2 regions of the Kocuria sp. APC 4018 genome follow, and region 2 is predicted to be linked to the other one. Evidence: riboswitches for the same ligand, from Rfam matches in the RefSeq annotation. Region 2 holds a riboswitch; the other holds the start of a gene.
The links. A riboswitch is a leader RNA that binds a small molecule or an ion and turns the genes downstream of it on or off. The one in region 2 is predicted to bind thiamine pyrophosphate.
Positions count from the first base shown of each region.

Region 1 (5,543 bases), on a different contig from region 2:
GCGCGAGCAGACCAGCCTGCACGGCGTGCTTCATGGCGTGGGCCATGGCCACCGGGTCCTGGGCGCGGGTCACCGCAGAGGCGAGCAGCACGGCGTCGCACCCGAGCTCCATGGCCAGCGCCGCCTCGGACGCCGTGCCGATGCCGGCGTCCAGCACCACGGGCACGCCGGCACGCGAGGCGATCAGCTCGATGTTGTGGGGGTTCAGGACGCCTAGTCCCGTGCCGATCGGCGCACCCAGGGGCATCACGGCGCTGGCCCCGGCGTCCTCGAGGCGCAGCGCGAGCACGGGGTCGTCGGACGTGTACGCGAAAACCTTGAAGCCGCGCCGCACGAGCTTCTCGGTGGCGTCCAGCAGCTCCACGCCGTCCGGCAGCAGGGTGTCCTCGTCGGAGATGATCTCCAGCTTGACCCAGTCCGTCTCCAGCGCTTCGCGTCCGAGCTCTGCGGTCAGCAGCGCGTCCCGGGCCGTGTAGCACCCGGCGGTGTTCGGCAGCACCCGGATGCCGTGGCGGCGCAGGATTCCGTACAGGCTGTCCTGCGGGGCCCCCGACGACGACGCCGCCGCACCCGTCCCACCGGTGGCTCCCGTTCCGCGCGGGCCGCCTCCGTCCACCCCCGCTCCGGAGCCACCGGGAACGGAGGCGGCACCCGGCCGCGACGGGCCGGGGGAGAAGCGACGCAGGGCCACCGTGGTCAGCTCGGTGCCGGAGGCCAGCAGGGCGCGCTCGAGCATGGCGAGGTCCGTGAGACCGCCGGTGCCCATGATGAGCCGTGAGGTCAGCTCCACCCCGGCCACCGTCAGCGGCGCTGTGCCCAGATCCTTGTCCGTCATGCTCAGCCTCCCTGCACCGCGGTGACGACCTCCACGGACTGCCCCGGTGCCACGGAGGTGGTGGCCCACAGGGAGCGGGGGACCACGGTGTCGTCCACGGCCACGGCGATCCCCAGGGGGTGCCCGTCCGCGGCGGTGCCCTGCGGCGTGATCTCCCGGCCTGTCAGCTGTGCCACCGCATCGGTGAGGGTGAACCCCTCGTGGACCTCCACCGGGGAGCCGTTGATGCTCGCGGTGCCCGGACCGACGTCCTGCCGCGGCGCGTGGGGCTCGCCAGTGGCGGGCACCGGTCGCCCGGGGTCCGGAGAACCGGGCTCGGCGCCGGCCTCTGGTGTGTGCGGTGCAGGGGCGCTCATGCGAGTCCTCCCGAGAAGTCGGTGGTGTCGTGCAGGTCGTCGTTCGGGCGGGAGTGGCGCCCCGGATCCGTGGCGGCGAGGAACTCCACGTCCCGCTGGTGGTCCACCTCGGGATCCAGAACCCCGGTCACGAGTTCCGCCGCGAGACGGGAGGCCACGGGGGTCAGCAGGATGCCGTGGCGGAAGTGCCCGGTGCTGATCACCAGCCCGGCCACGGAGGTGGTTCCGAGGTAGGGGAGGTCGTCCGGGGTGCCCGGGCGGGCCCGGGCCATCATCTCCAGGACGTCGCAGTCGTCGATCGCGGGAACCACCGCGCGGGCGTCCCGCAGGAGCTGGTGGACGCCTCCGGCCAGCACCGACTCCCGGCCGTCCTCGCGGTTGGTGGCACCGACCACCAGTGTGCGGTCCACGCGCGGGACCATGTAGACCGGGCGGCCCATGACCTGGGCGCGCACCGTGCGGGTCAGCAGGTGCTCCTCACCGGGTCCCAGCACGGAGTCGGGGACGCGCAGCCGCAGGATGTCACCGAACACGGGTCGCAGCCGCAGCTCCAGGTCCTCGGGCAGCCCGCCCATGGTGTTGGCCGTGAGCCCCGAGGCCACCACCACCGCGTCCGCGGGGATCCGTTCGCCGTTGTCCAGGAGCACACCCTCCACCCTGCGGGGGCCCTTGCGGGGCACCTGCACCGACTCCACCCGGTGGGTCAGCCAGGTGACCGGGCCGGCATCCGCGGCGCCCGCGAGCGTCTCGGCGTGCGGTGCGTTGAGGGCCTCGACCATGGCGGCGGCCAGCATCCGCGGGTCCACCTGACGGTCGGAGACGATGCGCACGGCACCCCCGAGCCTGGGGGCGAGCGCGGGTTCCATGGAGCGGGCCTCGCGCGTGGAGATCTCCTCCACGTCCATGCCCGAGGCGATCTGGTGGGAGGCGAGGTCGGAGAGGGACCGGGCGTCCGCGGCGTCGGCGGCGACCACCAGCGTCTCCTCCGTGCGGTATCCCGTGGCGAGTCCCGTGGCCGCGGCCACCCGCTCCACGAAGCCGGGGTACTCCTCGGCGGACGCGCGCATCAGGGGGTAGAGCCGCTCCTGGCCGTACTGGGTCTCCGCGACGGGTGCCAGCATCCCCGCCGCGGCACGTGTGGCGCCCCACGCGGGCTGGGGGTCGGCCACGGTGACGGCAACCCCGCGGCGTCGCAGTTCGAGCGCTGTGGCCAGGCCGATCAGACCGGCCCCGGCCACCACCACGTGGGCGGGCGTGTTCTCGGGCATCTCTTCCTCCCTCCGGCGGCATGATCCGCGTCAGGTGACCGGTCGGCGGCTCACGCCCTCTCAGCCCGCTGCGGTGGTCCGTGCGGACGGGTGCGGGCTCCCGTGGAACTCGTCGGGCGGCACGATGCAGGGCGGCCGGACGACGCCGCCAGTCTAGTCCTCCCCGTGGCCCCCGTCCCCGGGGAATTCGCGGGGAGCAGATCGCTCGCCGCGCGCCCTGTGCCGGTTCGTGCCACGATGGCGGCATGGCACAGATCGAGGACCAGGGACGACGACGCCGCGAGAAGCTGCGGGACACGCGGCTCTACGTGTGCGTGACCGCACGACGGGAACGCGGTGACCTGCGGGAGTTCCTGCACGCCGCATACGCGGGCGGGACGGACATCATCCAGCTGCGGGACAAGACGCTCGAGGCGGCCGCGGAGATCGAGGCCATCGGGGTGCTCGCTGAGGTTGCCCGTGAGCACGGCAAGCTCTTTGCGGTGAACGACCGCGCGGACGTGGCCCTGCTGACCGGCGCGGACGTGTTCCACGTGGGCCAGGGGGATCTCACCACGCAGCAGGCCCGCACGGTGCTGGGTCCTGACGTGGTGCTCGGCCGCTCGTGCCACTCGCCCGCCCAGGTGGATGCCGCGCTCGCGGATCCCGGGCTCGACTACTTCTGCACCGGACCGGTCTGGGAGACCCCCACCAAACCGGGACGGGCCGCGGTGGGCCTGGAGCTGCCCCGCTACGCCGCGGAGCACGCCGGGGACACGCCGTTCTTCGCGATCGGGGGTGTCGACGCCGCCCGGCTCCCCGCCGTGCTCGGCACCGGGGCCTCGCGCATCGTGGTGGTGCGGGCGGTCACCGAGGCCACCGATGTCACCGCCGCCGCGCGCGAACTCCGGGACGCGCTGCCCGCCTGACGGGGGAGGCGCCGGTCAGCGAACGGCACCGCACTGCCCGGGATGCTGCTCGCACCACGGGGTGACGCCCGGAAAGCGTCCTCGGTGAGCGGCCACCCAGCGGTAGACGGCCTCCTGGGTGCGGGCCACCAGCGGCAGCCCGTAGAGCGCGCCGAAGAAGCGTGTGCCCAGGGCTGTGTCAAGGATGCTCGCAACTGCTCGGGCACCGCTCACCGCGAGCCCGCCGTCGCCCTGCGGGTCCCCGGGCCCGGCGGGGACCGCCCAGACCGAGGCGTCGCACTGCTGCGGGGTCAGGCCGAAGCGCTCCGGCACGCCCGGGTGCTGCCACGCGTGCAGCTCGATCCGTCCGTGGCGGTCCAGGTGTTCCACCCAGCCCACCGCGCGGGTGCAGAAACCGCACCGGCCGTCGAAGACCACGTGCAGCCGGGTGCTCACAGGACCACGCTCCCCGAGACGCACACCGTGCAGTGCCCACCCACGCGCACGGCACCCGTCGCATCCGCGCTCACGCGGACCAGCCCTCGACGACCCATCCGGGTGCCCTGACGTGCGGTGTAGTCCTGCGGGGCGCGGCCGGTCCGCACGAGCCACTGCGCGAGACCCGCGTTGAGGCTGCCGGTCACGGGGTCCTCGTACCCGGTGGCCCCGGGCACGAACGCGCGCACCTCGAAGCGGTGCTCCGCGCTGTCGGGGGCGGGGCCGAGCACTCCCACCTTGTGCGCACCGAGTGCGGCGAAGGTGGGTTCCAGTGCGAGCACCTCGTCCGCGGAGCTGAGCAGCAGCGCGGCCCACCCCGGTCCGTTGTCCACCCACTGGTGCGCCACCACCTGGTCCGGGTGCAGGCCCAGCCCGGTGGTGATCGGCTCCAGCACGTTCGGTGCGAGGTCCCCCGAGCGGAGGGTGGGCGGGGCCTCGAAGGCGAGGGCGGCGTCGTCGTTGGACGTGTGGACGCGGACCAGGCCCGTGGCGCACTCCTGGACGATGACGTCACCGCGCGGCGTGTTTCCCGCCGCGAGCCACGCGCGGGCCGAGCCCAGGGTGGGGTGGCCCGCGAACGGCAGCTCGCGGTCGGGCGTGAAGATGCGCAGCCGGTAGTCCGCGTCGGGGGAGGTGGGCGGCAGCACGAACGTGGTCTCGGAGAGGTTGGTCCAGTTCGCGAACCGTGCCATCTGCTCGTCCGTGAGGTCCGCGCCGTCCAGGACGACGGCCACGGGATTGCCCCGGAAGGGCTCGGCGGAGAACACGTCCACCTGGGCGAACGGGCGGGAACGGGGTGCGGAGGTCATGCCCCGATTCCACCACGGAGCCCCGACGCGCGGGGGGCGGGCATGAAAAAAATCCCCTTGCTCCGGTTGCGGAGGAGCAAGGGGATTTCGGTCGGGATGACAGGATTTGAACCTGCGACCTCGTCGTCCCGAACGACGCGCGCTACCAAGCTGCGCCACATCCCGGAAGTTGCACGGGCGAACCCGCGAACAACTGCTTCAGCATAGCGTCAGGGTCCGGAGAATGTGAAATTTCCCCGCGCCGCCCCGGTAGCCTCGCTGGTATGGAGAACCCCGCCGTGACGGCCGTCACCCCTCGCACGTGGTGGCGCGTGGGCACGGCCATGTTCACCGTGGGGTTCGGTGCCAACCTTTTCGCCCCGATGCTCGAGGTCTACCGCTCGCAGGACGGGCTCAGCGAGTCCTTCGTGACCGGGATGCTCGGGATCTACGCGGCGGGCCTCGTGCCTGCGCTGCTCGTGCTCGGCCCGGTCTCCGACCACCGGGGCCGGCGCGCCGTGATGCGCCCCGCGCTCGCGGTGGTCCTCGTGGCGTCCCTGGTGCTCGCGGCGGCGTCCCACACCACGGACTGGCTGCTGTACCCGGGCCGCTGGATCATGGGCTTCGGCGTGGGGATGGCCATGGCGTCCGGGTCCGCGTGGGTCAAGCAGCTGAGCACCGACCGCCCGGGTGCCGGACCCCGGCGGGCCACCGTGGTGCTCTCCGCGGGCTTCGGTGCCGGGCCGCTCGCGGCCGGGCTGCTCGCGCAGTTCCTGCCCGCGCCGCAGGTCACCCCGTTCGTGGTGCACGTGGTCCTCACCGTGGTGGCCGCGGTGCTCGTGTGGAACGTCCCCGAGACGCAGCCACCCGCGAGCGGCCCGCGCCCGTCACGGCCCCTGGTTCCTGCCGTG
Region 1 covers NZ_JASDCY010000018.1:3,574-9,116, reverse strand. The annotation lists gene QL985_RS05120 (thiazole synthase) at 1-835, opposite strand, end outside; gene thiS (sulfur carrier protein ThiS) at 838-1,122, opposite strand; gene thiO (glycine oxidase ThiO) at 1,188-2,459, opposite strand; TPP riboswitch at 2,450-2,573, opposite strand; gene thiE (thiamine phosphate synthase) at 2,705-3,367, shown strand; gene QL985_RS05100 (DUF393 domain-containing protein) at 3,383-3,802, opposite strand; gene QL985_RS05095 (PhzF family phenazine biosynthesis protein) at 3,799-4,653, opposite strand; tRNA gene QL985_RS05090 (tRNA-Pro) at 4,745-4,818, opposite strand; gene QL985_RS05085 (MFS transporter) at 4,917-5,543, shown strand, end outside.
Region 1: it holds a riboswitch for thiamine pyrophosphate, as region 2 does, so the genes downstream of both, thiO (glycine oxidase ThiO) here and thiC (phosphomethylpyrimidine synthase ThiC) in region 2, are expected to answer to the same signal.

Region 2 (5,543 bases):
AAAATCGCCAAGTGTGAGGCAATACACCCGCCGGTGAGATCAGGGACGCACGGGCTCCTCGCCCCGGACCGTGGGTTCCGGGAGGTACACCTGTCCCCCGGCGGCGAGGAACTCCTGGCTCTTGCGCTGCATCCCGGCGATCGCGGCCTGGTTCTCCGCGCTGCCGTAGGTGTCCCGGATGTCCTGGGAGATGCGCATGGAGCAGAACTTGGGCCCGCACATCGAGCAGAAGTGGGCGGTCTTGGCGGGCTCGGCGGGCAGGGTCTCGTCGTGGTACTCCTGCGCGGTCACCGGGTCCAGCCCCAGCCCGAACTGGTCCCGCCAGCGGAACTCGAAGCGTGCCTTGGACAGCGCGTCGTCGCGTTCCGTGGCGCCCGGGTGGCCCTTGGCGATGTCCGCGGCGTGGGCGGCGATCTTGTAGGTGATCACGCCGGTCTTGACGTCGTCTCGGTTGGGCAGGCCCAGGTGCTCCTTGGGGGTCACGTAGCACAGCATCGCGGTGCCGTAGCGAGCGATCTCCGTGGCACCGATCGCGGAAGTGATGTGGTCGTAGCCGGGAGCGATGTCCGTGGCGAGCGGGCCCAGGGTGTAGAACGGGGCGCCGTCGCACAGCTCCTGCTGGCGCTCCACGTTCTCGCGGATCTTGTGCAGCGGGATGTGGCCGGGACCCTCCACCATCACCTGCACGTCGTGCTCCCACGCGCGCTTGGTCAGCTCGGCGAGGGTGTCCAGCTCGGCGAACTGGGCGGCGTCGTTGGCGTCCGCGATGGAGCCGGGGCGCAGGCCGTCGCCCAGGGAGAACGCGACGTCGTACTGCGCGAAGATCTCGCACAGCTCGTCGAAGTGCGTGTAGAGGAAGTTCTCCCGGTGGTGCGCCAGGCACCAGCCGGCCATGATCGACCCGCCGCGCGAGACGATCCCGGTGACGCGCTCGGCGGTCAGCGGCACGTAGCGCAGCAGCACGCCCGCGTGGACCGTCATGTAGTCCACGCCCTGCTCGCACTGCTCGATCACGGTGTCCCGGTAGATCTCCCACGTGAGCGCGTTGGCGTCCCCGTCCACCTTCTCGAGCGCCTGGTAGATGGGCACGGTGCCGATGGGTATCGGGGAGTTGCGCAGGATCCACTCGCGCGTGGTGTGGATGTCGTTGCCCGTGGAGAGGTCCATGAGCGTGTCCGCGCCCCACTTGGCGGCCCACTCCAGCTTGGCCACCTCCTCGCTGATGGAGCTGGTCACCGCCGAGTTGCCGATGTTCGCGTTCACCTTCACCAGGAACTTCCGCCCGATGACCATGGGCTCGGACTCCGGGTGGTTCACGTTCAGCGGGATCACCGCGCGCCCGGCGGCCACCTCCTGGCGCACCAGTTCCACGTCGCACTGCTCCCGCAGCGCCACGAAACGCATCTCCGGGGTCACGACGCCGCGGCGCGCGTAGTGCATCTGGGTCACGCACCTGCCGGGCCGGGCCCGCCGGGGCTCCGGCTTCCTCCCCCGCCACTGCTGGGACGGTACACCGCGGCGCACGGCGCTGCGGCCGTCGTCCTCGAGCTTGAGGCCGCGGGCCTCGTAGACCTCGGTGTCGTCCCGCTCCTCGATCCACGGCGCCCGCCAGGGCTCCAGCCCCTCCTCCGGGACGCTGCCCGGGCCCATCGTGCGGTACACCTGCAGCGGGTGGTTGGGTGTGCCGTCCGGGGCGTCCAGCTGGTGGATCTCCGTGACGGGCACCTGGATGCCGTGCTCCGTGTCCTCCAGCCACGCCAGGCGGTGGGACTCGTGCTGCTCGGTCTGCTGGATGGTCTTGTCCCCGGGGGCGTCCTGTAGGCCGTTCTCCGTGGAGGTCTCGGACGTCGCAGAGGTCTCGGGGGCAGATGTGCTGGGGGTGTGCGAAGGCAAGGCCGTTCCTCACTTCCTACGCCGGTACGAGCCGGTTCAGGTTCGACGGTCCCGGGCAGCACTGGCCCGATCTCAGCCCCCGCGTCTGGGGCTCCCGTGTGGACGGTCACATGTCTAGCACACATCCGGCGGTGAGAGGGCGACCCCGCAGCATTCCCTTGGCTGGCCTCTTGCCGCCGTGATCGCGGCCCGTCCACGGCGCCGCCACGCCCGTGGCAGTATCGTGGCGCGCGAGGCGGGTCGTGCGGTCCTGATCGCGCCGTCCTGCCCGTGCCTCAGCATCCCCCTGACCAAAGGCTTGTCCCCCATGGCCCTGACCGTCCGCAAGAAGCGCTTCATCGGGCGCATGATCGGGCACGCCACCAACCCGGTGCGGGTGCACTGGCGGACCTGGCGCCGTCAGGAGCAGCGTCACACCATCGGTGGCGTGGAGATCGTGCTGCCACCGGAGCACAATCTCCCCTACTACCAGCGCCGGGATCCCACGTACGACGCGTACGCCATCGACCTGCTCGCCCGGCTCGCGGCCGGGAACCGGCACGTCGCGGTCATCGACGTGGGGGCGAACGTGGGAGACACCGCGGCCGCCGTCCTCGCTTCGGACCCACGGAGCTCGGTGATCAGCGTCGAAGGTGATCCAATGTTCCTCGGCTACCTGGCCCGCAACCTGGCTGCGCACGCCGAGCGCGCCACCGTGGTGGAGGGGTTCGTGGGACCGGTGGGCACGCGGGTGTCCTTCAGCCGCGCCGGCTCCACGGGCGGGTTCCAGCCGGAGGAGGGCGCCGGCGGGCACGCCGTCGAGGACTGGGTCTCCCCCGCATCGCTGCTGGCCATGCCCGCCCCCGAGGACCTGGTGGTGTGGAAGAGCGACATCGACGGCTTCGACATCCACGTGTTGGTGCACCACTGGGACGCCATCGACTCCCGCTGCGACGTCCTGTGGTTCGAGTACGACTCACCGCGCACCCTGGGTGACCGCGCCGACGACGAGCGCCTGATCCGGGCCCTGGCTGCGAGCGGTCGCACGCTTCTCGTCCACGACAACCTGGGCCGCCGCATGGTGCAGCTGCCGCCCGGTGACAGCACTGGGCTGCGCACGCTCTCCCGCTGGCTGCACGAGCAGGTGGACGGTCACGTGGTGGTTCCATACCTCGACGTGTGGGCCCTGTCCCCTGAAGCGGTTCAGCTTCTCCAGTGCGACTGAATCGACGACCGAAAACGATCCCGAGAATTGCTCAGACTGCTGATAAACAGGCGCAGTGCACTGACCATTGACGCGTCGACAATTACGCGGGAAATACGCTGACCCGCCCGCCCCATTCGCCGTCTTTCGCAGCTCCCAGGAGTAGCGTGAAACACGTACCTGACGACTTCAAAGACTGCGGTTCAGGCACTGACGAGGGGCGATCATGACGGCAACTGTGCACCGAGACCACCGGACATCTTCCACACCGGGCAGACGCCTGCCGGTGTCGAACTTCGCGGCGAAAACCACGATGGCCGTCACCGGACTCATTTTTGTGGGATTCGTGTTCGTCCACATGTACGGCAACCTGCACATCTACCGCGGGCAGGAAGAATTCGACCACTACGCGCACTGGCTGCGCGAGATCGCCATGCCGCTGCTGCCCTACTCGGGCATGCTGTGGATCCTGCGGGTGGTCCTGCTGGTCAGCCTGGCGCTGCACCTCGGGTGCGGCCTGCTGCTGTGGACCCGCGCCCGCCGCGCCCGTGGGGCGTTCCCCCGCAAGGGCCTCCGGCGTCCGGACGCACTGATGGCGCGCTACATGCTGGGCACCGGCATCGTCATCCTGCTGTTCGTGATCTTCCACATCCTCGACCTCACCCTGGGGGCGCCACCGGCCGCCACCGGCTCGTTCGAGGCCGGCTCGGCGTACGCCAACCTCGTCGCCAGCTTCCAGCGCCCCGTGGTCGCGGCGTTCTACATGCTCACGATGCTGGTGCTCACCGCCCACGTGGCCCACGGCACGTGGACCGCCGCCAACGACCTCGGTGCCACGGGCAGGCGGCTGCGCCAGGTCGCCGCCTGGGTGGCCGGGCTGGTGGCGATCGCCATCTGCGTGGGCAACGTGACCATCCCCCTCATGGTTCTGCTGGGAGTGATTCAGTGATGACGGCATCCACGCAGGCCCAGGCCCTGCTCGACGAGCTCCGCACGGTGGGTTCGGACCTGCCAGGGCTGCAGGCGGAGGTCCCCGCGTCCCAGATCTGGGCGGACCGGCGGCTGCACTACCGCCTGGTCTCCCCGCTGAACCGCCGCAAGTTCACGGTCATCGTGGTGGGCACCGGTCTCGCGGGGGCGGGCGCCGCCGCGGCCCTCGGGGAGCTCGGGTACAACGTGGAGTCCTTCACGTTCCACGACGCCCCGCGGCGAGCGCACTCGGTGGCGGCCCAGGGCGGCATCAACGCGGCCCGCGCCCGCAAGGTGGACAACGACTCCGTGGCCCGGTTCGTGAAGGACACCGTCAAGGGCGGTGACTTCCGGGGCCGCGAGGCGGATGCCTGGCGCCTGGCCGAGGAGAGCGTGCGGGTGATCGACCACATGAACGCGATCGGCGCCCCGTTCGCCCGCGAGTACGGCGGCCAGCTGGCCACCCGCTCGTTCGGTGGCGTGCAGGTCTCCCGCACGTACTACACCCGGGGGCAGACCGGCCAGCAGCTGCAGGTGGCCGCCGCCCAGGCACTGCTGCGGCAGGTCTCCACGGGGCAGGTGAACCTGCACACCCGCACGGAGATGCTGGACCTGATCGTCGCGGACGGCCGCGCCCAGGGCATCGTGGTGCGCGATCTCATCACGGGAAAGATCTCCGCGGTCACCGGCGACGCCGTGGTGCTGGCCACCGGCGGCTACGGCAACGTGTACTACCGCTCCACGCTGGCCAAGAACTCGAACGTGACGGCCGCGTTCCGGGCCCACCGGCGCGGGGCGCTGTTCGCCAACCCGTGCTTCATCCAGTTCCACCCCACGGCACTTCCCGTCTCCAGCGAGTGGCAGTCCAAGACCACGCTGATGAGCGAGTCCCTGCGCAACGACGGCCGCATCTGGGTGCCCGTGCAGCCCGGGGACGAGCGCGCGCCCAAAGACATCCCCGAGGACGAGCGCGACTACTACCTGGAACGCCGGTACCCGGCCTACGGCAACCTCACGCCCCGCGACGTCGCCAGCCGGGCGGCGCGCACCGAGATCGACGCGGGCCGCGGCGTCGGGCCCCTGAAGAACTCCGTGTACCTGGACTTCCGGGACGCGATCGAGCGGCTCGGAAAGAAGGTGATTGCCGAGCGCTACGGCAACCTCTTCGAGATGTACTCGGACGCCACCGGCGAGGACCCGTACGAGCAGCCCATGCGCATTGCACCCGGCGCGCACTTCGCCATGGGCGGACTGTGGAGCGACTACGACATGATGACGTCGGTCCCCGGCCTGTTCGTGGGCGGCGAGGCCGGCTGGGGCTACCACGGGGCCAACCGCCTGGGCGCCAACTCGCTGCTCTCGGCGTGCGTGGACGGCTGGTTCACGCTCCCCTACTCGGTGCCGAACTACCTGGCCCCGCTGCTGGGCCAGGAGAAGCTGTCGGTGGACGACGACGTCGTGCGGGCCGCGGTGGCCGAGGCCGAGGCGGGCGTGCAGG
Region 2 covers NZ_JASDCY010000041.1:10,075-15,617, reverse strand. The annotation lists gene thiC (phosphomethylpyrimidine synthase ThiC) at 40-1,794, opposite strand; TPP riboswitch at 1,890-2,001, opposite strand; gene QL985_RS08360 (hypothetical protein) at 2,201-3,097, shown strand; gene QL985_RS08355 (succinate dehydrogenase cytochrome b subunit) at 3,303-4,025, shown strand; gene QL985_RS08350 (fumarate reductase/succinate dehydrogenase flavoprotein subunit) at 4,025-5,543, shown strand, end outside.